Regions from separate parts of the Paraburkholderia sp. J69-1 genome, predicted to be linked through region 2. Evidence: predicted binding sites of a transcription regulator. Region 2 holds the regulator's gene; the other holds the start of a gene.
The links. Region 2 encodes LexA, which represses DNA repair genes until DNA is damaged. Its sites were predicted from a motif close to ACTGTATNNNNATACAGT; they were not measured.

Region 1: a site for LexA is predicted at 9,545-9,562, ahead of imuA (translesion DNA synthesis-associated protein ImuA). Genes of this name have one in related genera too.

What each region holds. Positions count from the first base shown of each region.
Region 1 covers NZ_CAJMZG010000027.1:91,033-105,614, forward strand. Annotated here, with positions in the region: gene U5A67_RS35360 (23S rRNA (adenine(2030)-N(6))-methyltransferase RlmJ) at 1-700, shown strand, start outside; gene U5A67_RS35365 (hypothetical protein) at 772-1,080, opposite strand; gene U5A67_RS35370 (DUF3563 family protein) at 1,341-1,487, opposite strand; gene U5A67_RS35375 (hypothetical protein) at 1,565-1,786, opposite strand; gene cueR (Cu(I)-responsive transcriptional regulator) at 1,811-2,227, opposite strand; gene U5A67_RS35385 (heavy-metal-associated domain-containing protein) at 2,370-2,576, shown strand; gene U5A67_RS35390 (SDR family oxidoreductase) at 2,592-3,509, shown strand; gene U5A67_RS35395 (error-prone DNA polymerase) at 3,568-6,966, opposite strand; gene U5A67_RS35400 (DNA polymerase Y family protein) at 7,055-8,704, opposite strand; gene imuA (translesion DNA synthesis-associated protein ImuA) at 8,607-9,449, opposite strand; tRNA gene U5A67_RS35410 (tRNA-Pro) at 9,765-9,841, shown strand; gene U5A67_RS35415 (NAD(P)/FAD-dependent oxidoreductase) at 10,084-11,706, shown strand; gene sixA (phosphohistidine phosphatase SixA) at 11,822-12,301, shown strand; gene U5A67_RS35425 (GNAT family N-acetyltransferase) at 12,584-13,387, shown strand; gene ppx (exopolyphosphatase) at 13,508-14,582, opposite strand, start outside.
Region 2 covers NZ_CAJMZG010000011.1:165,595-180,176, forward strand. Annotated here, with positions in the region: gene U5A67_RS21600 (universal stress protein) at 1-469, shown strand, start outside; gene U5A67_RS21605 (DUF2939 domain-containing protein) at 554-1,237, opposite strand; gene U5A67_RS21610 (hypothetical protein) at 1,327-1,698, opposite strand; gene lexA (transcriptional repressor LexA) at 1,755-2,405, opposite strand; gene U5A67_RS21620 (sulfate ABC transporter substrate-binding protein) at 2,709-3,752, shown strand; gene cysT (sulfate ABC transporter permease subunit CysT) at 3,895-4,785, shown strand; gene cysW (sulfate ABC transporter permease subunit CysW) at 4,782-5,756, shown strand; gene U5A67_RS21635 (sulfate/molybdate ABC transporter ATP-binding protein) at 5,759-6,817, shown strand; gene U5A67_RS21640 (CysB family HTH-type transcriptional regulator) at 6,919-7,845, shown strand; gene U5A67_RS21645 (asparaginase) at 8,003-9,022, shown strand; gene U5A67_RS21650 (2-hydroxy-3-oxopropionate reductase) at 9,441-10,502, opposite strand; gene hyi (hydroxypyruvate isomerase) at 10,418-11,215, opposite strand; gene gcl (glyoxylate carboligase) at 11,321-13,096, opposite strand; gene U5A67_RS21665 (substrate binding domain-containing protein) at 13,298-14,209, shown strand; gene U5A67_RS21670 (cupredoxin domain-containing protein) at 14,244-14,582, opposite strand, start outside.

The DNA.
Region 1 (14,582 bases), on a different contig from region 2:
GCTGCGCGAAGGTTACGCGACCAAAAACGCGGAATTCGACACCGGCATCGGCAAGCTCTGGGGCCGCACGGATCTGCCGGCGATGCTCTCGGAATACGTCGACGAAGTGGCGGCGCTCAATCCGGACGGCGATCTGCGCTTCTATCCGGGCTCGCCGTATCTGGCCTGGCGCATGATGCGCGAGCAGGATCGCATGCGCCTGTTCGAGCTTCACACCACGGAAATCGACGTGCTGCGCCATCGTTTCCGCGACGCGGGTCGCCGCGTGATGATCTATCCGGGCGACGGTTTCGACGGCATCAAGGCGCTCCTGCCGCCGCCGCCGCGCCGCGCGCTCGTGCTGATCGACCCGTCGTTCGAGGACAAGCGCGACTACTCGCGCACCATCAAGTGTGTGGAAGAAAGTCTCGAGCGCTTCGCGACCGGCACGTATGCGGTCTGGTATCCGCAGGTGACGCGCCCTGAATCGCAGCGCTTCCCGGAACAGCTCAAGCGCCTGCAGGAAAAGAACTGGCTGCACGTGTCGCTGTCGGTGAGCCGCCCGCCGCAGGATGGTTTTGGACTGTTCGGCAGCGGCATGTTCATCCTGAACCCGCCCTACACGCTCGCGGCGTCGCTCAAGGAAACCATGCCGTTCCTCGTGAAGACGCTCGGCATCGACGATGGTGCGCAGTTCAAGATCGAATCGCGCGGCGATTGAGCCTGAATTGAGTCAGCCAGCGGCCTGTCGATAGACGGGCCGTTTTCTTTTGTGCGGCGGTTTTTACGGCGCTATTGCTGTGGCGCGTACTGCTGCGTCCGCGGACGCGGTGGACGCCCGCCTCCTCCCGGCACTTCCACATAAGGCGCGACGATGATCGGCTGCGAGCCGCTCGTGCCGTTCCCATCGAGCGTGGGCAACTGCTGCATCTGCACCATCGGCTGATGCGAGAGCGGCGCGGTTTGCAGCACCGTGCCCGATTGCCCGTCGTTGATCCCCGTTTGCGTGTCGAGAATCAGCGGTTTGCCCGCCGCATGCGCGCCGGCGCTCGCCAGCGTCACGACCGCCGCCATCAGCGCGACAGCCAGCGATTGGCTCAACGCATTGCCCAACGCATTCCCAGAAAACCGTTCTGACGCCATAAAAGCCCCCGGATGAAAAGCCACGCCGACCGCGCCTCGCGAAGCCGGCCTTACCTATGTGTTGTCGGCTAATCGCAAAAAGGACTTTACCTTACCGTGGTGGCAAGGTTCAGACTGCACACATCGACACATTGAAAAGCGGCCCAGAAATGACAAAGCCCCGCCAGATGCGGGGCTTGCGGCGAGTCGCTGGGCCTGATGCCGGGCCAGCGGACTGCTTACAGCGAGTAGCCGTTCGATTCGAGCGAGCGGATGCGCTGTTCGAGCTGCACGATGTCCGACGACGAGGCGAGATACGCTTCGCGGCGACGACGTTCTGCAGTTTCAAACCAGGTGCTCAGCTTTTCGAGGAAGTACGCAAACATGATGATGTTCTCCAAGGATCGGTATGTATCCCCGGTGGATTTGCATCAGGGATTACCCTCGTAAGGGATAACCCGCATTATAGCGGTTGCACCTGACTTTTCCAGTGAATTGCTCGCATACAGTGCATTCCAATCTGGAATGGTGCACCGCAAATGTTTGGCAACGATTGAGCAACACCATGATTTATCGGCAGATTTTTCGGGAAATGCAGAACCTTGCCGCTGGCATCGCCAAAAATTGCACCACGATTGTGCAAGAAAGCGGAAAAGTTGCGATCGGCAATCCGTTCGGGTTGCACCTTTTGCCGATCGCTTGCGCGGCGTCAAATATCCGCGGGTTGCGCCACGGGTTCCGGGTCGGCGAGGCGTTCGATGATTGGGCAGTCCGGGCGGTCGTCGCCGTGACAATGAGCCGCAAGGTGGCGCAGGGTGTCGCGCATCTGCGTGAGTTCGGCAATCCGCACGTCGAGTTCGGCCACGTGTTCGAGCGCGATGGCCTTGACCTCGGCGCTGGCGCGCGAGCGGTCGTGCCACAGCGCCAGCAGCCGGCGGATATCGTCGACGAGAAAGCCCAGCCGGCGCGCCTGTCGAATAAACCGCAGCGCATGCACCTCCTCCATGCCGTAGACGCGGTAGCCCGCTTCCGTGCGCGTTTTGGGCGCGATCAGGTCCACGCTTTCGTAATAGCGGATCATTTTCGCCGTGACGCCCGAGGCGCGCGCCGCTTCGCCGATGTTCATGCTGTTCTCCTGCAATTTGCCAATTTCTTGATCCTACACCTTCCCATGGTGGGAAGGTCCAGCCGCCTCGCCCGATCCGCCCAGACTCCGCTGGCATAATCGGGCGACGCTTTTCTCTAGCTCCACTTAAAAGGAATTCACCATGATCCAGTTCAACGTCGAAGGCATGAGCTGCCAGCACTGCGTCGGCGCCGTCACGCGCGCCATTCACGAGCAGGACGCCGCCGCCCAGGTCCAGATCGATCTGGCCGCCGGTCGCGTGAGCGTCGAATCGAGCCAGAGCGCCGACGTGCTCAAGGCCGCCATCGACGAAGCCGGTTACACCGTCACGGCCACGGCCGCGGCCTGACGCGAGGCGCGCGCCATGTTCAAGGTCGCCATCGTCGGGGCATCGGGACTGCTGGGCCGCGCGCTCGTGCGCGAGCTGGCCACGCAGACCGGTTGGCAGGTCGTGCAGACGGCGTTCAGCCGCGTCGGCGCGCAGCAGCTTGCGCTCGACGTGCGCGACGCGGCTGCGGTCGAAGCCTTCGTCGCGCGCGAGGCGCCCGACGCCATCGTGATCGCGGCCGCCGAGCGCCGTCCCGATGTCTGCGAACACGATCCGGACGCGGCGCGCGCGCTCAATGTCGATGCCGTGCGCCACATTGCGGCGGCGGCCCGCGCGCGCGGCGCGTGGGTGCTGTCGATTTCCACCGATTACGTGTTCGACGGCAGCGCGCCGCCCTATCTGCCCGAGTCCACGCCGAATCCGCTCAACGCCTATGGACACAGCAAGCTCGAGGGCGAGCGTGCGCTGCTCGACGCCACCGATAACGCGCTGGTGCTACGTCTGCCGCTGCTCTACGGTCCGATCGTCGGCTGGCACGAGTCGGCGGTCACGAGCCTCGTGCCGGCGATCAGAGCCTCCGCGCAGCCAGGCAGCACGCCGGCCGTGATGGACGCGTGGGCCACGCGCTATCCCACGTTCACGCCCGATGTGGCGTTCGTGATCCGCGAACTGCTGACCCGTTGCGCCGATAAAAACGCCGTGTGCGGCATCGCCCAATGGTCCGGCGACGAGCCGATGACCAAGTACGAGATCGCGCAACGCATCGCGCGCGCACTCGGCATCGACGCGCAATTGATCGCGCAGACCGAACCCGCCGACGCCACGCCGCGCCCGCGCGACTGCCACCTCGATTCGGGGCGGCTGGAAGCGCTGGGCATCGGGCGCCGCACGCCGTTCGATGCGGGCATTCTTGCAGTGCTCGACGCCTTCGAACGCGAGCACGCGAAGGCATAGGCAGCGAGTCCGGCGCGGGATTCGCGCGGAAACTCGCGCGGGATTCGCGTTTCCCGCTTCAATGAAAATCGCGACTCTGCGTCGCGAGCCGCCCGAGCAGGCGGCTATGGTCCTCCAGCCGGTTCGCGACCAGATGCACGACCTCGCCCTGGCGCTGCACCACGCCCGCCACCGCCAGCAGCGACGCGCCCAGCAATGCCTTGCGCTGCGTCTCCACCAGCGCCGCATGCACGATCACATTGACCGAACCGGTCTCGTCCTCGAGCGACACGAAGATCGTCCCCTTCGCCGTGCCCGGCCGCTGCCGCACCGTGACGATGCCGCACGCGCGCGCGAGCTTGCCGTGGCCGCACTGCGCCAGTTGCGCCGCGCTGAGAAAACGCTGTTTCGCCAGCCCTTCGCGCAGCAATTCGAGCGGATGCCGATTGAGCGTGAGGCGCAGGCTCGCGTAATCGGCGACGATTTCCGCGCCTTCGGACGCCTGCGGCAAATCGATACGCGCCTCGGCCACCGGCGCATCGCGCAATAACTCCGGCACCGCATGCTGCGCGGTCACGGCCCACCACGCCTCGCGCCGGTGTCCCGCGATGCTTTCGAGCGCGTTGGACGCCGCCAGCGCTTCCAGTTCGCGGCGTGACAGCGCGGCGCGGCGCGCGAGGTCATCGACATCGGCGAACGGCGCCTGCAGGCGCGCAGCCATCACGCGCAGCGCAGCCGCTTCCGGAAAACCCTTGATCAGGCTGAAGCCCAGCCGCACCGCCGGGCCGCCGCTGCCGTACTGCTGCGGCGCCTGAGCCGCCCGCACGCGCGCAATCCGCCGATGCCGCTCCATCAGCGCCTGCAGGCCCGGCACAGCGCCGCACGCCACCGCCGCCTGCAGGCGCGCGTGATAATGCGCCGCCCGGCGGCGGCGCACGCGCGCGGTGTCGTTGTCGAGCCGCACGCCGGGTTTGCCGCGCGCTTCCAGCACGGTTTCCCAGTCGCTCAGCGCGATATCGGGCGCGCGCACCAGCACGCCATGCCGCTTCGCATCCTGCACGAGCTGCGACGGCGAATAGAAACCGAGCGGCTGGCTGTTCAGCAGCCCCGCCAGAAACGCCGCCGGCTCATAGCGCTTGAGCCACGAACTCGTGTACACGAGCAGCGCGAAACTGGCCGCATGGCTTTCCGGAAAACCGTAATCGCCGAAACCTTCGATCTGCGCGCAGATGCGATCGGCGAATTCCTGCGTGTATCCCTTGGCCATCATCCGATCCGTCAGGTCCTGCTGATACGGCTTCAGATTGCCGTCGCGCCGCCACGCGGCCATCGCGCGGCGTAGTTTGTCGGCTTCCTCGCCGGAATAGTCGGCGGCGACCATCGCCAGATGCATCACCTGCTCCTGGAAAATCGGCACGCCGAGCGTGCGCTGCAGCACCGGACGCAATTCGTCCTTCGCGTATTCGACGCGCTCCTCGCCGTGCCGGCGCTTGAGATACGGATGCACCATATCGCCCTGGATCGGGCCGGGCCGCACGATCGCCACCTGAATCACGAGGTCGTAATAAGTGCGCGGACGCAGCCGCGGCAACATGCTCTGCTGCGCGCGCGACTCGATCTGGAACACGCCGACCGTATCCGCGTGGCTGCACATCGCGTAGACGGCCGGGTCTTCGATCGGAATATCCTTCACGCCGAACTGCGGCAGCCCGCGCCGCAGCGCCACGAATTCGAGCGAGCGCCGGATCGCCGACAGCATGCCGAGCGCGAGCACATCGACTTTCAGCAGGCGCAGCGCGTCGATATCGTCCTTGTCCCACTCGATCACGTAGCGGTCCTTCATGGCCGCGTTTTCGATCGGCACGAGCCGCGAAAGCTTGTCGCGCGCGATCACGAAACCGCCCACGTGCTGCGAGAGATGGCGCGGAAAACCGCGCAACTCGCGCGTGAGGCGGATCAGTTGCTGCGTGACGTGCGAATCGGACGAAAAACCGGCTTCCGCCAGGTGATGCGCGATCGAATCCGGGCCGTCCCACCACTGATGCGCGCCCGAGAGTTTTTCGACCAGCGTGTTGTCGAGCCCGAGCGCCTTGCCCACATCGCGCAACGCGCTGCGCGAGCGATAGGTGATGAGCGTGGCCGCGAGCGCGGCGCGCCGCGTGCCGTACTTGCCATAGATGTACTGAATGACTTCTTCGCGGCGCTGATGTTCGAAATCGACGTCGATATCGGGCGGCTCGTTGCGCGCGCGGGACAGAAAACGCGCGACCAGCATGTTCATGCGTACCGGGTCGATTTCGGTGATTTTCAGACAGAAACACACGACCGAATTGGCCGCCGATCCACGGCCCTGACACAGGATTTTCTGCTCGCGCGCGAAGCGCACGATGTCGTGCACGGTGAGGAAATATTTCTCGTACTGCAGTTCGGTGATCAGCGAGAGTTCCTGCTCGATCTGGCTGACGCGTTTCTCGTTCATGCCGTCGGGCCAGCGCTCGGCGGCGCCCTGCATGACGAGCTTGCGCAGCCAGGTCGTGGGCGTCTCGCCTGCGGGCACCAGTTCCTCGGGATATTCGTAGGCCAGTTCGCCCAGCGAAAACGTGCAGCGCCGCGCGACATCCAGCGTCGCCGCCAGCGCCTCGTGCGGATACAGCGCGCTCAGGCGCACGCGCGAGCGCAGATGGCGCTCCGCGTTCGGCTCCAGCGCGCGCCCGCACGATGCCAGCGGCTTGCCGATGCGCACGGCGCTCAGCGTGTCCTGCAAGGGCTTGCGCGAGCGCGCATGCATCAGCACGCCGCCCGCCGCCACGAGCGGCAAACCGCTTTCCTGAGAGACATGGCGCAACACTTCGATCTGCGTATCGTCGCCGCCGGTCTGCCAGAGTTCGAGCGCAAGCCACGCGCGCCCGCTCGCGAAACCCGCCAGCCAGTGCGCGGCGCGCAGCGTTTGCGCAAGCGTCGCCGTGCGCTGCGGCACCAGCAGCAGCACGCAGTCGCGCAGATGGCGCAGATGCGTGAAATCCGGCTCGGGATCGGTGAAATCGGCCGGGTTCACGCGGTACTCGCCTTTGTTCGCGCGCGAACGCGCAAGCGTGATCAGCTCGCAGAGATTGCCGTAACCCTCGCGGTTCATCGCCAATGCGACGAGCGTGCAGAACGGCGCGCCGTCTTCATCGACGAGATTCGTTCGCTGCCGATCAGCAGTTGCAGCGCAGGCACGAAGGGCGTGGCGCGCGTGGCGGCTTCGTGGGCCTTGCGGCGCGCTTCGTCGAAATCGTTGAGCGCGCTCCAGGCGCGCACGACGCCCGCGAGCGAGCATTCGTCGGTGATGGCGAGCGCGCTGTAGCCGTGGCGGATCGCCTGCTCGACCAGCTCGTTCGGGCGCGACGCGCCGCGCAGGAACGTGAAGTTGGTCAGGCAGTGCAGTTCCGCGTACTCGGGCAACCGCGCCGGCGGTGAAGGTTGTGCGGGCAACGATGCGCCCGCTCCGTGGATCGACATGATGCGTTAAAAAATGCGGCGGCCAATATGAGCCAAACCATCGGCCACGTGGTCAGCCGACGTGGTCAGCCAAACAGCCCTTGCAGATACCACTGGCCGCCGATGCGTTCGCGGTAAAGCCAGAACATGCGCCCCTGATCGTCGGCGGCCACGTAGTAGTCGCGCCCGACGCCCTCGCCGTCCCACCAGACCGCTTCGATGCGCTCGGTGCGCGTGAGCGTCTTGAGCGGCCGCCGATACACCGGCCGGTCGTCGCGCGTGGCCAGCTTGAGCGGCTTTTCGAGCAGCCATGCCGGGCGCGGCTGGGCAGGCAGCGGCACCTCGGGCAGATCGAAGGCGCTCTGCACCGGCGCGCTTTCTTCCAGCGCTTCCTGCGCCGCAGCGCGCCCATTCGGCTTATGCGACTTGCCCGGCTTGCGCGACGCCTGGCGACGCGTAGGCGCGCGATACGTGCGCGCCGACATCGCGTGCTCGGGCCGATGATCGTCCTCGACGAACAGCTGCAACACGTTCTGCTCGCCGATGCGCGCGCCGATGCGCTCGAACAGCTGCGCGAGCGACGCATCCGATGCCTCGGGCGACGGGAACAGCGTGTCGGTAGGCGGCGCGTACTCGCTCACCTGATCGGCGACCAGCGCAAGGCCGATCACCGGCGCGATCAGCTCGGTCTGGTTGAGCTTTTCGCGCAGCAGCCACAGCAGATGCGCGGCGTCGCGCGAAGGCGCCGCCCACGTGAGCCGCAGACTCGAGGTGCGCGACGCGTGACGCGACGCCAGTTCGTGCTCCAGACGCAGCTCGAAACCGGACAGCGCGCCATGCTGCGCGGCGAGCCAGCCCGCCAGCTGCATCACGAGGCGGCGTGCGGCGAACAGGAGCGCTTCGGCGCTTTCCACGCGCGCCTGCAATTCGAGCGCGGCCAGAAACGACGGCGGCGCGACGAACCACGCACGCGGATCGGGCGCCTCGCCGCGCGCCTGCGCCAGCCAGGCGAGCACGCCATCGCCGAAACGCCGCACGATGCCGTCGCGCGGCAAACGCCGCAGATCGCCGAGCGTGGCGCAGCCGATCTGCGTGAGCGCGTGTTCGTGCTGCGCGGCGAACGGCGCGAGCGTGACCGGCAGCGCGTCGAGCGCGTGGGCGAGCGTGCTGTCCTTGAGCACGTGGAAGCGTCGCGCGGCGTGCGCACCGGCACACGCATGCGCCTGCGCGAGCGTCCAGGCGCCCCACGCGGTGGGCGCGCAGGCCATGCGCGCGGCGTGACCGCAATCGGCCACGGTGGCCGCGACTCTCGCCAGCAGCGCGCGCACGCCGCCGAACAGCCGCAGCCCGGAGCCGACTTCGAGCAACACCGTATGCGGCTGCCCCGCCGCCTGCGCGAGCGACACCTTCGGCGTATAGGCGAGCAACGCGAGCGCCAGCGCCTCGAACGTGCGCGTCTCGCGCGCCGCATCGGGTTCCAGCAGCACGAGGCCGGGCGCGAGCGCCAGCGCATGCGCGCGCGTGCTGCCGGGCTGCACGCCGAGGCGGAACGCATCGCGATCGGCGATCAGGATGCGCGCGTGATCGGCGAGCGCGTAGCAGCGTTCGGGCTGGGCTGCTTCGCTGCGCGCTGCGCTTTCAGACGACGCGATCGACGCGATCGCCCCGGTCGGCGGAAGCGGCGGCCGCACGGCCTCCAGCGGCAACAACGGCAAGGTGACGGCGATCCACAGCATGATTGACCCCGGGCCATGGCATGGCCGGCGCGGCGCCCGGTTGGGGCAGCACCGACTCCTGCAACGGCAAAGTGACGACGAGTGGCTGGGCGGGCGGCGGCCCGCGACGCTTGAAAATTTCGACGCTGACGCCGGTGAACTGCATCCACTCCCGGCGATTCAGGCGCGTGTCCGCTTCGGGCGGCGGCACCGGCGTGCAGACCATGCGCAGCGGCGCCGGCGACGACTGGTTGCGCGCCGCGGGCGGACGCATCAGAAAAGCCAGCGCCTGCGAATCCTGCGCGGCGACCTGCAGACGACGCAGGGCGTCGGCGCGCGCCTTGGGCTGCCACAGCAGCACCGCGCCGATGCCGTCCTGCTTGAGCGCCTGCTCGGCAGCCCACGGCGCTTCGTCCTCGCTCGCGCGAATCCAGACCAGACGTTCGAGCGCGATGCCCCACGCCTTGAGCGCGCACGCATAGGGCCGCCACGGCGGCGCGACCAGCAGCACGTGGCGCCCGGCCCGCGCCGTGAGCGCGCGCAGCGCGGGCGCCACCAGACGCATTTCGCCGATCCCGCCCTGCTCGACCAGCAACTCGGTCAGACTGCCTGCGGGCCAGCCCGCGCCGGGCAGCAGCGCATCGAGCGCGGCATGGCCGCTGGACACCGTGCGCCCGCTCGCGCAGGCGACCTGGTTGCCCTGCCAGATCCGGCTTTGCAGCCGGGGCGGCAGGTGTGTCGCCGCTAGCTGGAGTGCTGCTGCCATGATCGCGCTCTGGAAAAAGAAAATAGGACGCCCTGCCCGACGCTGGATGGGGCATGACGAGGACGTTTCCGGGACGCATGAGTGAGCGCCGTTATCCTGTATATTTATACAGTATTTGTGACGCTTCCTGGAAGGAGGTTTTTTAGGGACGGTGCAGAGGAAAATCCGCCTTGCCAGCGGTATGCACAGTGGCACATGCACGGCAAATACGCGGCATACGCACGCCACACCAACCCGGCCCGCACAAAAATATCGCCTTGCGATACAAACCCATTTGACGCCGCGGCAATAGTGACGCTACAATCCACGATTCGTCGGAGCGTAGCGCAGCCTGGTAGCGCATCTGATTTGGGATCAGAGGGTCGTAGGTTCGAATCCTATCGCTCCGACCAGCAATACCGAGGGGTTACACGCCATTGGCCTGTAGCCCCTTTCTTTTTCCTGCCCCCCAGGGAAAACAAACCCAACATCAACTGCGGTCGCTCGACCGGGTTCGCCAGCGCTCACCCCGCACGCCGGCTCCGTCAAACAAGCGCTCGCGTTTCGTCCTGCGGCTCCTTTGCATTGGCAAAGCCGCCGAACTTATAAAATACAGATCGGCCACGAATCCCGTGGCGACCGCACCCTGGCACTCATGTTACGTCTATCCGAAGTCAAACTCCCTCTCGACCACGCCGAAAGCGAACTTGAAGCCGCGATTCGGGAGCGCCTCGCGGATCTCGGCGTTCCGGCGGACGGCCTCGTCAGCTTCACCGTGTTCCGCCGCGCGCACGATGCGCGCAAGCGTTCGGACATCAAGCTGACCTACATCGTCGATATCGAGGTCAAGGACGAAGCGAAGGTGCTCAAGCGGGTCGCCGGCAAGCCGCATGTCGGCCCGACGCCGGACATGACCTACCGCTTCGTGGCGAAGGCGCCCGAGCATTCGACGCGTGAGCGTCCGGTGGTGATCGGCATGGGGCCGTGCGGTCTGTTCGCCGGGCTGATCCTCGCGCAGATGGGCTTTCGTCCGATCATCCTCGAACGCGGCAAGGCCGTGCGCGAGCGCACCAAGGACACCTTCGGCCTGTGGCGCAAGTCGGTGCTGAACCCGGAGTCGAACGTGCAGTTCGGCGAAGGCGGCGCCGGCACGTTCTCCGACGGCAAGCTGTACAGCCAGATCAAGGACCCGCACCACTACGGCCGCAAGGTGCTGGAGGAGTTCGTCAAGGCGGGCGCGCCGGAAGACATCCTGTACCTGAGCCGTCCGCACATCGGCACGTTCCGCCTCGTCAGCATGGTGGAAAAGATGCGCGCGACCATCCACGAACTGGGCGGCGAAGTGCGTTTCGAAACCCGTGTCGAAGACATCGATATCGAAAACGGCAAGGTGCGCGCGCTCAAGCTCTCGAATGGCGAGACGCTGCCGTGCGACCACGTCGTACTGGCCGTCGGCCACAGCGCGCGCGACACCTTCCAGATGCTGCACGATCGCGGCGTCTTCATGGAAGCCAAGCCGTTCTCGCTGGGTTTCCGTATCGAGCATCCGCAGGGCGTGATCGATCGCAGCCGCTTCGGCAAGTTTGCGGGCCACAAGGAACTGGGCGCGGCCGACTACAAGGTCGTCCACCACGCCAATAACGGCCGCGCGGTCTACAGCTTCTGCATGTGCCCGGGCGGCACGGTGGTGGCGGCGACGTCCGAACCGGGCCGCGTGGTCACCAACGGCATGAGCCAGTATTCGCGCGCCGAGCGTAACGCCAACGCGGGCATCGTCGTCGGCATCACGCCGGAGGATTATCCGGGCGGTCCGCTCGCGGGCATCGCGTTCCAGCGCAAGTGGGAAGAGCGCGCGTTCGAGCTCGGCGGCAGCAATTACCAGGCGCCGGGCCAGCTGGTGGGCGACTTCATCGCCGGGCGGCCGTCGACGTCGCTGGGTTCGGTGGTGCCGTCGTACAAGCCGGGCGTGACGCCGACCGATCTGAGCACGGCGCTGCCCGACTACGTGATCGAAGCGATCCGCGAAGCGCTGCCGCAGCTCGATCGCAAGATCGCCGGCTTCGCGATGCACGATGCGGTGCTCACGGGCGTGGAAACGCGTACTTCGTCGCCGCTGCGCATTCGCCGCAAGGACGACTATCAGAGCATGAACGTCGAAGGTCTGTATCCGGCCGGCGAAGGCGCGGGCTACGCGGGCGGCATCTATTCGGCGGCCATCGACGGCATCGAAGTGGCGCAGGCCGTCGCGCTCAGCATGACGGCGGGCAACGCGTCCTGATCCGGGTCGTGCGCTCAGGCGCGAGCGCGGCCAGACCGTGCGCGCCTGACGTCATCCTGCCCTGGCCTCGCCACTACAATGGCGGCATTCCGCCATCCCCCCAGGAGAGCCGCCCATGAACCTCATCCTCTGGCGCCACGCCGAAGCCGAAGAAATCGCCGCCAGCGACCTCGCCCGCCCGCTCACCACGCATGGGCGCAAGCAGGCGCAGAGCGTCGCGCGCTGGCTGCGCACGCGCCTGCCCGAGGACGCTTTGATCCTCGCGAGTCCGGCCGCGCGCACGATGCAGACCGCCGAGGCGCTCACCGACCAGTACCGCGTAGTGCGCGAACTTGCCCCCAATGCCAGCGTGGAAGCCGTGCTGGAGGCCGCTGGCTGGCCTGAGGGCCTCGCCTCGACCGTCGTGGTGGTCGGCCATCAGCCGACGCTTGGCGAGGTGCTGGCGCGCCTGCTCGGCAACGAAGTCAGCGAAAGCGGCGCCATCCGCCGCAGTTGGGCCGTGAAGAAGTCCGGCGTCTACTGGGTCAAGAGCCGCGAGCGCAACGGCGATGGCGAAGCGGTCCTGCTCGCCGCCATCACGCCCGATCTGGTCTGAAGCGCATCTGCCGCGCTCAGGCGCCTTGCAACCCCCGGCGTCGCGCCGATCCAACAACCTACCCATCCCGCATCCTGCGCGCCGTCTTACTGCGGCGCCCTGACCTTTCCCCTCAAAGCCGTGTGCGGCCCCGCACAGACGGCTCCGCGCGGGCTTGCGCCACCGCTGCATTGCCTTCGGCTTACAGCCCGTCATCGAATCGTCATTGCGTTTTCATGGAACCGTAACCGCGTCTTACTACATTGCCGGGAAAGTTCTCTTACTTCTCGAACAGGACGCCCCATGCGAGATCTGCCGACGCCCTCCCTGCCGTTTGCCTCGAGCCTCTTCGAGTCGAATCGGAGCCTGCCGCGTGCCGAAGAGACGGTCACCGCGCAGCACCGCTTGCAGGTAGCCTGGGCGCGCACGGACGAAGAACTGCGCGAGGCCCAGCGCCTGCGCTACCGCGTGTTCGCCGAAGAAATGGGCGCACGTCTGTCCGGCCCGGCTGGCCTTGACGTCGATACCTTCGACAATTACTGCGATCACCTGCTCGTCCGCGACCTCGACACGCTCAAGGTCGTCGGCACCTATCGCGTGCTGCCGCCGCACCAGGCCACGCGCATCGGCCGCCTGTACGCCGAAAGCGAATTCGACGTCTCGCGTCTCGCGCACCTGCGCCCGAAGATGGTCGAAGTGGGCCGCTCGTGCGTGCACCCCGACTACCGCAGCGGCTCCGTCATCATGTCGCTGTGGGGCGGTCTGGGCTCGTACATGAAGCACAACGGCTACGAGACGATGCTCGGCTGCGCGAGCGTCGCGATGGTCGACGGCGGTCACTATGCGGCGAATCTGTACGTCTCGATGGGCGCGGACGCGCTGACGGACCCGGAATACCGCGCCTTCCCGCACACGCCGCTGCCGGTCGAAGAACTGCGCACCGGCGCGTCGGCCGTGCCGCCGCCGCTGATCAAGGGTTATCTGCGCCTGGGCGCGAAGATCTGCGGCGCACCGGCCTGGGACCCCGACTTCAATACCGCCGACTTCCTCACGCTGTTCCGCCTGTCGGACATCAACGAGCGTTACGCGCGCCACTTCCTCGGTTAAGCGCGGCGCGCCGAAACCGCGCCTAGAAACACAAAGCCCGGCTTGAAGCCGGGCTTTGTCGTTTTCAGCGATCCGCGGGAGAAACCCGGCGCGCGGCCGGGCTCGTCGATTCGAACACGATCACTCGTCCGTATACACCACACGATACGGAATGCCGATCTTGCCCCACTCCGCCGCTTCCTGAACGAGGTTGTAATCGGTGAGCGGATTGTTCTGCACCCACGCGTTTGGCAACATCACTTCGTAGCCGTTGTGCTCCTGCACCACGGTGATCTTCGGCAAACCGACATCGGCGCGACGGCGGCTCAGCAGCGCCGCCAGACGCAGACAGAACAGCAGCGGCCATTCGACGTCGCGCGTCTGCGAGAGCTTGCCGAGCTTGCCCACGTGGCCGAGCACCAGCGCCGCCAGACGCGCCTGATCGGTGCGCGAGAAGCCCGGCATATCGGCGTTGCTGGCGATATAGGCCGAATGCTTGTGATACGCGCTATGCGAAATCGACAAACCGATCTCGTGCAGCGACGCCGCCCAGTTCAGGAACATGCGGTTTTCTTCGCGGCGCTCTTCGTCGGCTTCCTCGAACTGGTCGTAGAAACTCGTCGCCAGTTCGCCGATACGGCTCGCCTGCGCGCGATCCACGCCGTAGCGGCGCATGAAGCCCTCCACCGTGACCGTGCGCATGTCTTCGTGCTGCGAGCGGCCCAGCAGGTCGTACAGCACGCCCAGACGCAGCGCGCCGTCGGTGGTATCGACGTAGTCGATGCCCAGTTCCTCGAACACCGCGATCATGATCGACAGCCCGCCCGCCAGCACCGGAATGCGGTCCGGCTTGAGCGCGACGAGCTTCAGGCGGTTGACGTTCTCGGCCTTGATGAGCGCGCGCTTGAGGCGCTCGAGGCCGCCGCGCGAAATACCGTGCGTAATGCCCGGATCGTTGAAACCGTTCGCTTCGACCAGTTCGGCCAGCGCCCGCGCCGTACCCGACGAGCCGATCGCCTGATCCCAGCCGGTCTTGCGGTAATCGGCCGAGATGATCTGGATTTCGCGCGACGCGGCCAGTTCGGCCTGGCGCATGGTGTATTCGTCGACGTTGCCGGCCGGGAAGAACTGCCGGCTATGGCTCACGCAGCCGATATACAGGCTTTCCATGCGGATCGGCGTGTAGTGCGAACCGATGATGAATTCCGTCGAGCCG
Region 2 (14,582 bases):
GGCGAGCTACAAAAAGATTCTGCTCTGTTACGACGGCTCGCGCGAGGGCCGCAAGGCGCTGCGCTGCGGCGCCGATCTGGCGTTGGATCTGCAGGCGGAAACGCACCTGCTTTCGGTGGTGGATATGCGTTCGACCATCGCGCAAAGCGCCGGTTTGCTGACCGATGTGGCGTGCGGGCGCTTCGAGGAAACGGCGCGCGAGATCCTGCAGGAAGGCGTCGATTGGCTCACCGAGCGCGGCGTGCGCGCGCAGGGGCATTTCGCGTTCGGTCATCCGATCGACGAAATTGCCAATCTGGCCAATGAAATCCAGGCGGATCTGGTGGTGGTGGGGCATCGCTGCCGCACGGGGCTGTCGCGCTGGTGGATGGGCGCGGGCACTACGCCGCTGCTCGATCGCGTGTCGTGCAGCATTCTGGTGGCGTGTTCTTCGGCAGCCGAAGAGAAGCAGCAGCAGGCGGCCGCGTAACGGCGCGCCGTGTTCTGTCAGTGACAGGCACTCACATGCGCCCAGTCGCAATGGCTGGGCGCGTAGCGGTTCAATGGCGTTCGATTAATTGGCCGCGCCGTTGCCGGCATTCGCGTTGTTCAATTCCACCGCAGCAAGCTTCCACGAGAAAAGCCCGTGCCGCTGAAGGATGGCGGCATAGTGCTCGCCGCTCGCGCTGCGCTGCCATGTCACGGCGAATTCATTGAGGCTGCGATAACCCGCCGAGGTTTGCGCACGCGGTGGCGCTTGCGACGTATCCGTATTGGCGGGCGCGGGTTGCTGCGCCGGCGGCGCTGTTTCAGCCGGTGCCGATGAAGCCTGCGTCCCGGGCGGCGGCGGTGCCGGGCGATCGCCGGGCTTGCCCGTGGGCGGCATGCCATTGAGCAGCGCCGCCACACCTTCAGGCGTCGCGTACGCATCCACCAGCGGCCCGATCAACGCCGAGCCGATCACCGCGCCCAGCATCAACAGCGGATTGCTACTGTGCTGCGCGTGAATGCGCTCCTGCAGCATCTCGCCCACCTGCTGCTTGAGACTCACGCGCAACGCCGGGTAATCGACGTATTCGTTCAACGCGACGGCGTCGCGCGCATCCGCCGCCTGCTTGAGGTGGTTGAGCGCGATGTACGGCGACGCATAGCCATAGCCGAGCGCCGCGACAACGGCCACCGCCGCGACTGCAATCGCAACGGGTTTCTTCCAGTTCGAGGACGCGCCTGAAGGCGTGGAGACAGTCGGATGGGTCATCGGGCAGGGCGGCCCCGCGCGAACGGGGCAAAAGTTCAATCAGGGTGTTGACCGCCCGCGCGCCAGAAAATTTCCCATGAAACAGCTTGTTACTTCGCCAGTGCCACCGGCATGTCGCCGGTTTGTTCGGCGATGCAACGGTCGAGCGCGCGGCACACCGCATCCATCGTACCGACCATGATGAGGCGCGACGGACCGTGATAGACGCGCACCGGCGCGCGGCGATCCGGCTGTTCCGTATTCAGCGTGCTGTTGAGCGACACGCGCGCGAACGCAGGTTGTGCCGACGGCAGGGGCGGCAGTTCCGGCGTGTACGTCTCTTCAGCGGTGTTCTCGAAGAGCGAGCCATTGAGCGCTGCCGCCGAGGCGCGCGCGTCGCGCAATGCACACGACGCGATCCCGCGCAGATGGCGCAGACGGCCGAATTGACGGAAGGGCAACAGGCGGGCAAGGCGTTCCATGACTCTCTCTCCAGAAGATGCGCGGACCAGGCGCTGACAAGGCGCGGTCGGAATTATCAGAATTCGGTGGGACGGATCAGACCGACGGCGATGCCTTCGAGCGCGAATTCAGCGCTGCCGGCGGCGACGAAGATGTTGTCGTAGTCGGGGTTTTCGGCGATCAGCTCGATACCGTTGGGCTGACGCTTCAGACGTTTCACGGTCACGTCGTCGCCCAGACGCGCGACGATGATCTGGCCGTCCTTCGCTTCGGCTTTCTTCTGCACGGCGAGCAGGTCGCCGTCGAGGATGCCCGCGTCGCGCATCGACAGGCCGCGCACCTTCAGCAGGTAGTCGGGGCGGCTCGAGAAGAGCGCCGGGTCGCACGCATAGTTCTGCGAAATATGTTCCTGCGCGAGGATCGGGCTACCCGCGGCCACGCGGCCAACCAGCGGCAGCGTGAGCTGCATGATGCTTGCGTGCGGCAGCGTGAATTGATGCGGCAGGTCGTCGGGCCCCGGCATCAGGCGGATGCCGCGCGAGGCGCCCGCAGCCAGTTCGATCACGCCCTTGCGCGCCAGCGCGCGAAGGTGCTCCTCAGCGGAGTTGGCCGAGCTGAAGCCGAGTTCGGCAGCGATCTCGGCGCGCGTGGGCGGAAAGCCGGTGCGCTCGATCGCGCGGCGGACCAGATCGAAAACCTGCTGCTGTCGTGCGGTGAGTTTGGTCATGTCGACACTGTATGTTTGAACAGGTAGCTGTATTTTTATACAGTACTCGCCGCTTTTCAAGTGTTACTTGAGGTTTGTCGTTTGGGTGGCGCTACAACGGCGTTTTGCGATGGTCTGACGGACGAAAACGTGCTCCGACAGCCGATTTATCCGCGCTTACCACTTTTGCGTATTAAAAAATGAAAAAACATCATTTTTAATAATGTAAGCCAATCGCTAGACTGGCCTTCATCGATCGCCGCACAGACAAGAACGCGGTGGCGCGCAGCACCACACGGCACACGACAACACGGAGAAAGCGGGATGAAACAAGGCACTACGGGGCGCGGCTGGTTCACGACACTGGCGGCAAAACTGGTTATCGGCGCGGCGCCGCTGCTGGGCATGGTCGCGATGGCGCCGGCTGCGCACGCGGATACCTCCCTGCTCAACGTCTCCTACGATCCGACGCGCGAGCTGTACCAGGAGGTCAACGAAGCCTTCATCAAGCAGTGGAAGGCCAAGACCGGCGAAACGCTCACGATCAAGCAGTCGCACGGCGGTTCGGGCGCGCAGGCGCGCTCGGTGCTCGACGGCCTGCAGGCCGATGTGGTGACGCTGGCGCTGGCCTGGGACATCGACGCACTGGCCAACAAGGGCATCGTCGCGAAGGACTGGCAAAAGCGTCTGCCCGATAACGCCTCGCCGTACACCTCGACCATCGTGTTTCTTGTGCGCAAGGGCAATCCCAAGCACATCAAGGACTGGGACGATTTGACCAAACCGGGTGTGTCGATCGTCACGCCGAATCCGAAGACCTCGGGCGGCGCGCGCTGGAACTACCTTGCGGCCTGGGCGTATGCGGAACACCAGCCGGGCGGCAACGACCAGAAGGCCAAGGAATTCGTCACGAAGCTCTACAAGAACGCCGGCGTGCTCGATTCGGGCGCGCGTGGCGCGACCACCAGCTTCGTGCAGCGCGGGATCGGCGACGTGCTGATTGCCTGGGAAAACGAGGCCTTCCTGTCGCTCAAGGAGTTCGGGCCGGAGAAGTTCGAGATCGTGGTGCCGTCGGTGAGCATTCTGGCCGAGCCGCCGGTGGCCGTGGTCGACAAGGTCGTCGACAAGAAAGGCACGCGCAAGCAGGCCGAGGCGTATCTGCAATTCCTCTATAGCGAGGAAGGCCAGGAGATCGCCGCGAAGAACTTCTACCGTCCGCGTTCGGACAAGGTGCCGGCGGCGCTCACGGCGAAGTTCCCGAAGCTCAAACTCTACACGGTGGATGACACCTTCGGCGGCTGGACCAACGCGCAGAAGACGCACTTTGCCGATGGCGGCGTGTTCGACTCGATTTATCAGCCGCAGTAAGAGTTGCAATACGAGCCGCAAGCAGCAAACATAAAAGCACCATAAAACAAGGCGCGCCCAACGAGGCGCGCCTTTCGGCGCAGCGGCCTGCACGCCTTGAAGTTGCAGAAGACGCCGCGCAACCCATGTGAAGAGATAGAGCATGACGACGTTCCGATTACAGAAGCCTGGCGCCTTGCCCGGGTTCGGCGTGACGCTCGGCATTACGGTGGCGTATCTGAGCCTCGTGGTGCTGATCCCGCTCGCGGCGACCTTCCTCAAGACCGCGACGCTCGACTGGGCGCAGTTCGTGCGCGCCGTGTGGTCGCCGCGCGTGATCGCGTCGTACCGCCTCACGTTCTTCTCCGCGCTCGGCGGGGCGCTCATCAATGCCGTGTTCGGCTTCCTGCTGGCGTGGGTGCTGGTGCGCTACACGTTCCCGTTCAAGCGCGTCATCGACGCGCTCGTCGATCTGCCGTTCGCGCTGCCCACTTCCGTGGCAGGCATTTCGCTCGCGGCCGTCTACGCGGGCAATGGCTGGATCGGCCAATATCTGGAGCCGCTCGGGCTCAAGGTGGCGTTTACGCCGCTGGGCGTGCTGGTGGCGCTGACCTTTATCGGCCTGCCGTTTGTCGTGCGTACCGTGCAGCCCGTGCTCGAAGAGTTCGAGCGCGAGCAGGAAGAGGCCGCGGCGTGCCTGGGCGCGTCGCGCTGGCTGACGTTTCGCCGCGTCGTGCTGCCCGCCGCGCTGCCGGCGCTGCTCACGGGTTTCGCGCTCGCGTTCGCGCGCGCGCTGGGCGAATACGGCTCGGTCATCTTTATCGCCGGCAATGTGCCGATGAAGTCGGAAATCACCTCGCTGCTCATCATCACCAAGCTCGAGCAATACGACTACGCGGGCGCCACCGCGCTGGCCGTGGTGATGCTGTGCGTGTCCTTCCTCATGCTGCTCTTTATCAACACCTTGCAGTGGTATCTGCAGCGGCGCACGAGTCGTGGCGCGGCCAGCGCGGCGCCGGTAAGCGCCCAGGCGGCAACGGGAGGTGTGCAATGAGTTCGACGGTTCGCAAACCGCAGGCTGGCCGACCGGACCCGGTCACCGAAGCGCCGTGGGTGCGCTGGCTGCTGACCACGATCGCGCTGGTGTTTCTCGCGCTGTTCCTCGTGGTGCCGCTCGTGGCGGTGTTCTGGCAGGCGCTCTCGAAGGGCATCGGCTTCTATTTCGAATCGCTCGCCGATCCCGATGCGCTCGCCGCCATCAAGCTCACGCTGATCACGGCGGGGATCGCGGTGCCGCTGAACTGCGCGTTCGGCCTGGCTGCTTCGTGGGCCATCGCCAAGTTCGACTTCCGCGGCAAGGCGCTGCTGACCACGCTGATCGACTTGCCGTTTTCGGTCTCGCCGGTGATTTCCGGCCTGATCTATGTGCTGATGTTCGGCGCGCAGGGCTGGTTCGGACCGTGGCTCGCCGACCATAACGTGCAGATCATTTTCGCGGTGCCCGGCATCGTGCTGGCGACGATCTTCGTGACGTTCCCGTTTGTCGCGCGCGAACTGATTCCGCTGATGCAGGCGCAAGGCAACGACGAGGAAGAAGCCGCGCACGTGCTCGGCGCTTCGGGCTGGCAGATGTTCCGCCGCGTGACGCTGCCGAATATCCGCTGGGGTCTGCTGTACGGCGTGATTCTGTGTAACGCGCGTGCGATGGGCGAATTCGGCGCGGTTTCGGTGGTCTCGGGCCACATCCGCGGCCAGACCGACACCATGCCGCTGCACGTCGAGATTCTCTACAACGAATACAACTTTGCGGCCGCATTCGCCGTGGCTTCGCTGCTGGCGCTGCTCGCGCTCGTGACGCTCGGCCTCAAGCTGCTCGCGGAGCGCCATATGAACGCCGCACTGCGCGACGACGATGTGCCCGCGTTTGCCGGCCCGGCGGCCGCGCATGCTTCGTCGTCCGCAACCCATTCGCAACCCGCGCCCCGTACCGGCGCAGCGCGTCAATCGCTTCAACAGGAGCTGTAATCATGGGCATCACCGTCAGCAATTTGCAGAAGCGCTTTGGCGATTTCACGGCACTCGACAACGTCTCGCTCGACTTTCCGCCGGGCGAACTCGTCGCGCTGCTGGGGCCCTCCGGTTGCGGCAAGACCACGCTGCTGCGCGTGATCGCGGGTCTCGAATATGCCGATGCAGGCCAGGTCGTGCTGCAAGGCCAGGACGTGGGCGCGGCTGGTGCGCGCGAGCGTCAGGTGGGCTTTGTGTTCCAGCATTACGCGCTGTTCCGTCACATGACGGTGTTCGAAAACGTGGCGTTCGGCCTGCGCGTGAAGCCGCGCGGCGAGCGTCCGTCCGAAGCGCAGATCCGCGAAAAAGTGCATGAACTGCTCAAGCTCGTGCAACTCGACTGGCTTGCGCAGCGTTATCCGTCCGAGCTGTCGGGCGGCCAGCGTCAGCGTATCGCGCTGGCCCGCGCGCTGGCCGTGGAGCCGAAGGTGCTGCTGCTCGACGAGCCGTTCGGCGCGCTCGACGCCAAGGTGCGCAAGGAGTTGCGTAGCTGGCTGCGCCGTCTGCACGACGATCTGCATATCTCGACGATCTTCGTCACGCACGATCAGGAAGAGGCGCTCGAAGTGGCCGATCGCATCGTCGTGATGAATCACGGTCATGTGGAGCAGGTCGGCAGCCCGCAGGACGTGTACGATCATCCCCAGACGTCGTTCGTCTACGAGTTCCTCGGCGCGGCGAACCGTCTGCGCGGCAAGGTGGCGGCGGGCGGTTTCGTCGCCGATGGCGCGGCGCAGCCGATCGCGGTCGAGGCCGCGTTCGAAGGCCCGGCGCTCGCTTATGTGCGTCCGCACGATATCGTGCTGCATCGCGACGCCGCGGATCATCGCGATGGCATCGTCGTCGATGTGCGCCGTGTGGTGACGCTGGGCGGTTCGGTGCGTGTGGAACTGGAAAGCCGCTCGGGCGGCGCGCTCGAAGCGCAACTCGACCGCGAGGCATGGCGCTCGCTGAATCTGGCCGTGGGCGACGGCGTGACGGCGGTGCCGCGCGGGCTGCGCGTGTTTCCGGCGCAGTGAGCCGGGCGCTTGAACCGCGCGTCAACACACGCATCAACACACGCGTCAACACACAATAACGAGCTTATAAAAATCAGGTCGGCAGTTCCGGAGAGAAGAACATGAATTTTCAGCAGTTGCGTTTCGTGCGCGAAGCCGTGCGGCAGAACATGAACCTGACCGAAGTGGCGAACGTGCTGTACACGTCGCAGTCGGGCGTCTCGAAGCAGATCAAGGATCTCGAAGACGAGCTGGGCGTCGATATCTTCATCCGCCGCGGCAAGCGTCTCACGGGCCTCACGGAGCCGGGCAAGGCCGTGCATCAGCTGATCGAGCGCATGCTGCTCGACGCCGAAAACCTGCGCCGCGTCGCGCGCCAGTTCGCCGATCAGGACAGCGGCCATCTGGTGGTCGCGACCACCCACACGCAGGCGCGCTACGCATTGCCCAAGGTCGTGCACCAGTTCCGCGAGGTGTTCCCGAAGGTGCATCTGGCGCTGCGTCAGGGCAATCCGCAGCAGATCGCGCAGATGATCATCAACGGCGAGGCCGATATCGGCATCTCGACCGAAGCGCTCGACCGTTTCCCCGATATCGTGACGTTCCCGTGCTACTCGTGGCATCACACGGTCGTCGTGCCGAAGACGCATCCGCTCGTGGGCCGCGAAAACCTCACGCTCGAAGAGATCGCCGAATATCCGATCATCACCTATGACCAGGACTTCACGGGCCGCTCGCACATCGACCAGGCGTTCGCGAAAGTGGGCGTGGTGCCCGATGTCGTGCTGACCGCCATCGACGCGGACGTCATCAAGACTTACGTCGAACTGGGCATGGGTATCGGCGTGGTGGCGGCGATGGCCTACGACCCGAAACGCGACAGCGAACTCGTGGCGCTGGATACGCAGCACCTGTTCGAGGCGAGCACGACGCGCGTGGGTCTGCGCAAGGGTGCGTTCCTGCGCCAGTACGCGTATCGCCTGATCGAGATGTTCGCGCCGCAACTGACCGAGCAGCAGATCGCCAGCCAGTTGCGCGAAGTGGTTTGAGCGCGTCGTAGCGGTTTTTTAAGCGGCGGCACGGTTGCGTGCCGCCGCTTTCGTTTGTGCGGTTGCCGCCATTTCTGCACGTGCGTTCGCGCAGTCGTGGGCCGGCGGGGTTTTCCGCCAGATCGCGGCGTGCGGCGGATCGCTTAAAATCGCGGCCATGAATACATCGAACACCACCCAAAGCGCGGCGTTGCCGCGTATCGCCGTGCTCGCGACCGGCGGCACGATCGCGGGCTCCGCGCCCGATGCGGCCAATACCGCCGGCTATCAGGCCGGTGTGATCGGCGTCGCGCAACTGCTGGCGGCCGTGCCCGGCCTCGATGCAGTCGCGCAGATCCACGCCGAACAGGTCGCCAGCGTCGACAGCAAGGATATGTCGTTCGCGCTCTGGAGCACGCTTGCGCAGCGCGTGAACGCACTGCTCGCGAGCGACGATATCGACGGCGTGGTTATCACGCACGGCACGGATACGCTCGAAGAAACCGCCTACGTGCTGCATCTCACGGTGAAAAGCGCGAAGCCGGTGATTTTGACGGCGGCGATGCGTCCGGCTTCGGCGTTGTCCGCCGATGGCCCGCTCAATCTGCTCAATGCCGTGACGCTGGCCGCGAGCGGCCAGGCAGGCGGGCAGGGCGTGCTGGTGGCGTTCAACAACCGCATCCACTGCGCGCGCGATGTCGTGAAAACGAGCACCTATGCCGTCGATGCGTTCCAGTCGCCCGAGATCGGCGCGCTGGGTTGGGTGCAGGATGGCCGCGTCGAATTCCAGCGGCGCGCGCTGCGTGCGCATACGGCCGATACGCCGTTCCAGGCGGATACCGTCTGGCCGCACGTGGAGATCGTCACGAGCTATGCGGGTGTGTCGCGCATTGCCGTCGATGCGCTGGTGAGCGCGGGCGTGCGCGGCATCGTGGTCGCGGGCACGGGCAACGGCTCGATTCACGCTACGCTGCAACAGGCATTGGCCGATGCGGTGGCGAAGGGCATTGCCGTGGTGCGCGCGTCGCGCGTGGGCTCGGGTCACGTGATGCATAACGGCGCGGCGAAGGACGATGCGCTCGGCTTCGTCTCGGCGGGCACGCTCAGCCCGTTCAAGGCGCGCGTGCTGCTGATGCTCGCGCTGGCCGCGGGCACGAGCGCAAAGGCCGATCTGCAACGCGTGTTCGATACGTATTAAGCATCACGCGCAGCAAACACCAAGGGCCTTGCGGAGCAACCTCCGCAAGGCCCTTTTGTTTTCCAGCGATTTTTATCTGGATGAGGGATATCGCGATCCGTACGCGGACACCCGATGACGACGTCTGACCGACCAAGGCTTCCCCGTCGTCGCCGGGTGCCGCTTTCGGACCCCACTGGCCGCTCTCAGCCCAGAGCGGCCCCGATTTGCCCCGCAGCGGTTGCCGCCGCCACGAAGCGCCCCACCTGCGGCCGTCGCGTGCCTGATGCCGCGCCAGCCTGAATGCGTGTCTGTGTGCGTGTCTGTTTGCGTGTCTGTGTTGCGGGCCGCCTGCATGAACAACGTTGCGGGAGGCGATGCGCACGGGCCCACGCGCGCATCGCTTCGTTCTCTAATCGACGACTACTGCTTGACGTACTTAAGCTGCCTTCGCCTGCGATGCCGGCGCTTCGGCGATTTCGAAATTCGCCATGATTTCCAGCGCGCGAATCATCGCCGAGTGATCCCATGCCTTGCCGCCGTTCGCTGCACACACGCTGAACAGTTGCTGCGCGCTGGCCGTGTGGGGCAGGGCGATGCCGAGCTTGCGTGCGCCGTCGAGCGCCAGGTTCAGATCCTTCTGGTGCAGTTCGATGCGGAAACCCGGGTTGAAGGTGCGCTTCGTCATGCGCTCGCCGTGCACTTCGAGAATGCGCGACGACGCGAAACCGCCCATCAGCGCCTTGCGCACGCGCTCCGGATCGGCGCCCGAGCGAGCCGCGAACAGCAGCGCTTCGGCGACGGCTTCGATATTCAGCGCAACGATGATCTGGTTCGCGACCTTGGTGGTCTGACCCGCACCGTTATCGCCGACCAGCGAAATGTTCTTGCCCATGATCTCGAACAGCGGCTTGGCCAGATCGAAGGACTTCTGCGGGCCGCCGACCATGATCGAGAGCGTCGCGTCGCGTGCGCCGACTTCGCCGCCCGAGACCGGCGCGTCGAGGTAGTCGCAGCCGAGCGCGTTGATCTGCTTCGCGAACTGCTGCGTTTCCAGCGGCGAGATCGAGCTCATGTCGATCACCAGCTTGCCGGCCGACAGACCCTTGGCGACGCCGTCATCGGCGAACAGCACGTTCTGCACGTCGGGCGTGTCCGGCACCATCAGGATGATGATTTCCGATTCCTGCGCCACCGCGGTCGAATCGGCGACCACAGCGGTGCTCGCGCGCAGATCGTCCGGCACCGGAAACTTGCCGTTCACGACGAGCGAGTGGCCGCCCTTCTGAAGGTTGCGCGCCATGTGCGCGCCCATGATGCCGAGGCCGATAAATCCAATCTTTGCCATCTTGTGTGTCTCCGTTGAGTCGAATTCGGTTCGATGTGTCGATTTACAGTGCTTGAGGCTGGCTGGTTTCAGGCCAGTTCGGCCGCGCGCTGCTGCGCGCCGCGCAGCCAGCCCAGTCCGTCGACGGTCTGGGTCTTCGGCTTGTATTCGCAGCCCACGTAACCCGCGTAGCCGAGCGAGTCGAGCAGATCGAACAGGAAGGGATAGTTGATCTCGCCCGTGCCCGGCTCGTTGCGGCCCGGGTTATCGGCGAGCTGGATGTGCGCGATCTTCGCGAACTGCTTCTTGATGGTCGCGGCCAGTTCGCCTTCCATGCGCTGCATGTGATAGATGTCGTACTGCAGGAACAGATTGTCCGAGCCGACCTTGTCGATCACGTCCAGCCCTTCGGCCGAACGATTCAGCGCAAAGCCCGGGATGTCGTAGCTGTTGCACGGTTCGACCAGCAGGCGGATGCCTTCGCGCTTGAGTTCGCCGGCCGCATAGCGCAGGTTATCGACGATCGAGTTGAGCGCCGTGTCGCGGTCGATGCCCGCCGTCGGAATCCCGACCAGGCAGTTGAGTTGCGGCACCTTGAGCGCCTTCGCGTATTCGATCGCGCGGCCCACGCCTTCCTGGAATTCGCCACGGCGATCCGGCAGGCACGCAATGCCGCGCTCGCCGCCTTCCCAGTTGCCGGCGGGCAGGTTGTGCAGCACGAGCTTGAGCTTGTTCGCCTCCAGGCGCTCGGCCAGTTCGGCGGCCTTGAACGGATAGGGGAACAGGAATTCGACGGCTTCGAAGCCCGCCTCGGCAGCCGCGGCAAAGCGGTCGAGGAACGGCACTTCGTTGAACAGCATGGTGAGATTCGCTGCGAATTTCGGCATTTGAGGTCTCGCGGGGCGTCAGTGAGGGAGGGAATCCGCTTTTCGCGCATCAGGGCTGAGGCGAAAAGCGGATCTTGCGGTTACGTCGTTCGGCTACAGTGGTCTTCAGGACTGAAGCGAGATCGCCGTCGGGGCGTGCTCGGGCTTGTCGGCGAGTTCTTCGAACTCGTTGATCGCGTCGATTTCCGTGCCCATCGAGATGTTGGTCACACGCTCGAGGATCACTTCGACCACGACCGGCACGCTGAACTCGGCGGCCATCGACTGCGCCTGCTTGAGCGCCGGAGCGATCTCTTCCGGCTTGAACACGCGCAGCGCCTTGCAGCCCAGACCTTCGACCACGGTCTTGTGATCGACGCCATAGCCGTTCAATTCCGGCGCGTTGATGTTCTCGAACGCGAGCTGCACGCAGAAGTCCATGTCGAACTGGCGCTGCGCCTGGCGAATCAGGCCCAGATACGAGTTGTTCACCAGCACATGCACGTAGGGCAGCTTGAACTGCGCGCCCACCGCCAGTTCTTCGATCATGAACTGGAAGTCGTAGTCGCCCGAGAGCGCCACGATGGGGCGCGACGGATCGGCGGCACGCACGCCCAGCGCTGCCGGAATCGTCCAGCCGAGCGGGCCGGCCTGGCCGCAGTTGATCCAGTTGCGCGCCTTGTAGACGTGCAGGAACTGCGCACCGGCGATCTGCGACAGACCAATCGTGCTGACGTAGCAGGTGTCGCGGCCAAACGCCTTGTTCATCTCTTCGTAGACGCGTTGCGGCTTGATCGGCGCGTTGTCGAAGTGCGTCTTGCGATGCATCGTGGCCTTGCGCTGCTGGCAGTCCGCCACCCACTCGCTGCGGTCCTTGAGCTTGCCCGCGGCCTTCCATTCCTGCGCCACTTCGACGAACAGTTCGAGCGCGGCCTTCGCGTCCGAGACGATGCCCAGATCCGGGCCGAACACGCGGCCGATCTGCGTCGGTTCGATATCGACGTGCACGAACTTGCGGCCCTTCGTGTAGACCTCGACGCTGCCCGTGTGACGGTTGGCCCAACGGTTGCCGATGCCGAGCACGAAGTCCGAAGCCAGCATCGTGGCGTTGCCGTAGCGATGCGAGGTCTGCAGACCGACCATGCCGGCCATCAGCGGATGGTCGTCGGCGATGGCGCCCCACGACATCAGCGTCGGGATCACCGGCACGCCCACGGTTTCGGCGAACTGCACGAGCAGGTCTTCAGCGGCTGCGTTGAGCACGCCGCCACCCGAGACGATCAGCGGCTTGTCGCTGGCGTTCAGGAGTTCGAGCGCGGCTTCGATCTGCTTGCGCGTCGCGCGCGGCTTGTAGACCGGCAGCGGCTCATACGTGTCGATATCGAATTCGATTTCGGCGAGCTGCACGTCGATCGGCATATCGACCAGCACCGGGCCCGGGCGGCCCGAGCGCATCAGGTGGAAAGCCTGCTGGAACACGCGCGGCACGAGCGCCGGTTCGCGCACCGTGACGGCCCACTTGGTGACCGGCTTGGCGATCGATTCGATATCGACGGCCTGGAAGTCTTCCTTGTAGAGACGTGCGCGCGGCGCCTGACCCGTGATCGCGAGGATAGGAATCGAGTCGGCCTGAGCCGAATAGAGGCCCGTGATCATGTCGGTGCCCGCGGGGCCCGACGTGCCGATACACACGCCGATGTTGCCCGGCTGCGCACGCGTATAGCCTTCGGCCATGTGCGAGGCGCCTTCGACGTGGCGCGCCAGCACGTGGGTGATGCTGCCGGCCTTCTTGAGCGCCGAGTAGAACGGGTTGATCGCGGCGCCCGGCACGCCGAAGGCGGTATCGATGCCTTCTTTCTCGAGCACCAGCACGGCGGCGTCGACGGCTCTCATTTTGGCCATGGTTGTCTCCTGAATGTCGCAAAAGCCTTGAATGACGCGCTGAAAATAGCGCGCAGTGAATACAGCGCTTGAGGTTCACTTTAGGGATGCACGAAAGGTTTGATAAGATCAGTCCCAGTCGCTTATTTCGAAACAAAAAGTATGGAATGACGGTGTGGCGGGCGTTTGCGGCCAATGCCGGAGACAGAAGGAGACAAAGCAATGGATCGCTTCAAGCAGATCGAAACCTTCGTGCGCGTGGCCGAGGCGGGCAGCCTCGCGGCGGCGGCGCTGGAGGAAGGCGTGTCGCCCGTGATCCTCGGGCGGCGTATCGACGCGCTGGAAAAGCGTCTGGGCGTGAAGCTGATGTATCGCTCGACGCGGCGTCTGGTGGTGAGCGAAGACGGCGCGGCGTTTCTGGAGCGCTGCCGCGGCCTGCTGGCGGAATGGGAGCAGGCGGAGAACGAACTTTCGGTGGGGCGGCGCGTGGTGAACGGTCACTTGATCGTATCGGCGCCAGCGGCGTTTGGGCGCAAGCACGTCGCGCCGCTCGCGCCCGATTTTCTCGCCGATAAACCCGAACTCCAGGTGTCCTTCAATCTGACCGACCGCGTGGTCGATCTGGTGCGCGAGGGCTATGACCTGTCGATCCGCATCGGCGGTTCGGTCGATCCGAACTTCGTCGCCGTAAAGCTGGCGACGAACCGGCGCGTGGTGTGCGGCACGCCCGAGTATTTCCGCAAGCACGGCCGGCCGAAGACGCTCGAAGATCTGCCTGCCCACAATTGCCTGGCGTTCAATCTGCAGGGCGGGCAGAACCGCGGCTGGTATTTCCGCCGCAACGGCAAGCTCGCGACCGTGCGCGTGGGCGGCAATCTCGACTGTAACGACGGCGAGTTGCTGCATCGCTGGGTGACGGAAGGGTTGGGGCTGGGCTGGCGGTCCACGTGGGAAATCGACGCGCAACTCGCGCGCGGCGAGCTCGAAACCGTACTCGACGAATACGCGCTGCCCGATTACGACATTCTTGCCGTGTATCCGCAGCAGCGCTATGTGCCGGCCAAGGTGCGTTACTTCATCGATTATCTGAAGGACGTTTACGCCCGGCCGGGTTACTGGAGCGGGGTGGTCTGAGCGGTTCTTTACGACCGATTCTTCCCGACAGGATTCACCCCACGATAATCACGCCGTTCATCGATTCGTGGCCCGATCCGCAAAAGATATCGCAGAGAAACGGCACGTTGCCCGCATCGCCCGCCGTCGCGGCGACGCGTACCACCGCGCCCGGCGGCACATCGGCGCGCACGCCGAATTGCGGAATCGAGAAGCCCATCGTCGTGTCCTGCGACGTGACTTCGAACACCACGCTCTCGTGCGGCGCGAGCGTGATGTGATCGGGCGTGAACACGAAGCGCCGCGCGTGAACCTTGATCACGCGCGGCGCAGCCTGGGCGTCCAGACGGCTCAACGCCGCAACGCCCGCCGCCGCAAGCGCCAGCCAGCGGCG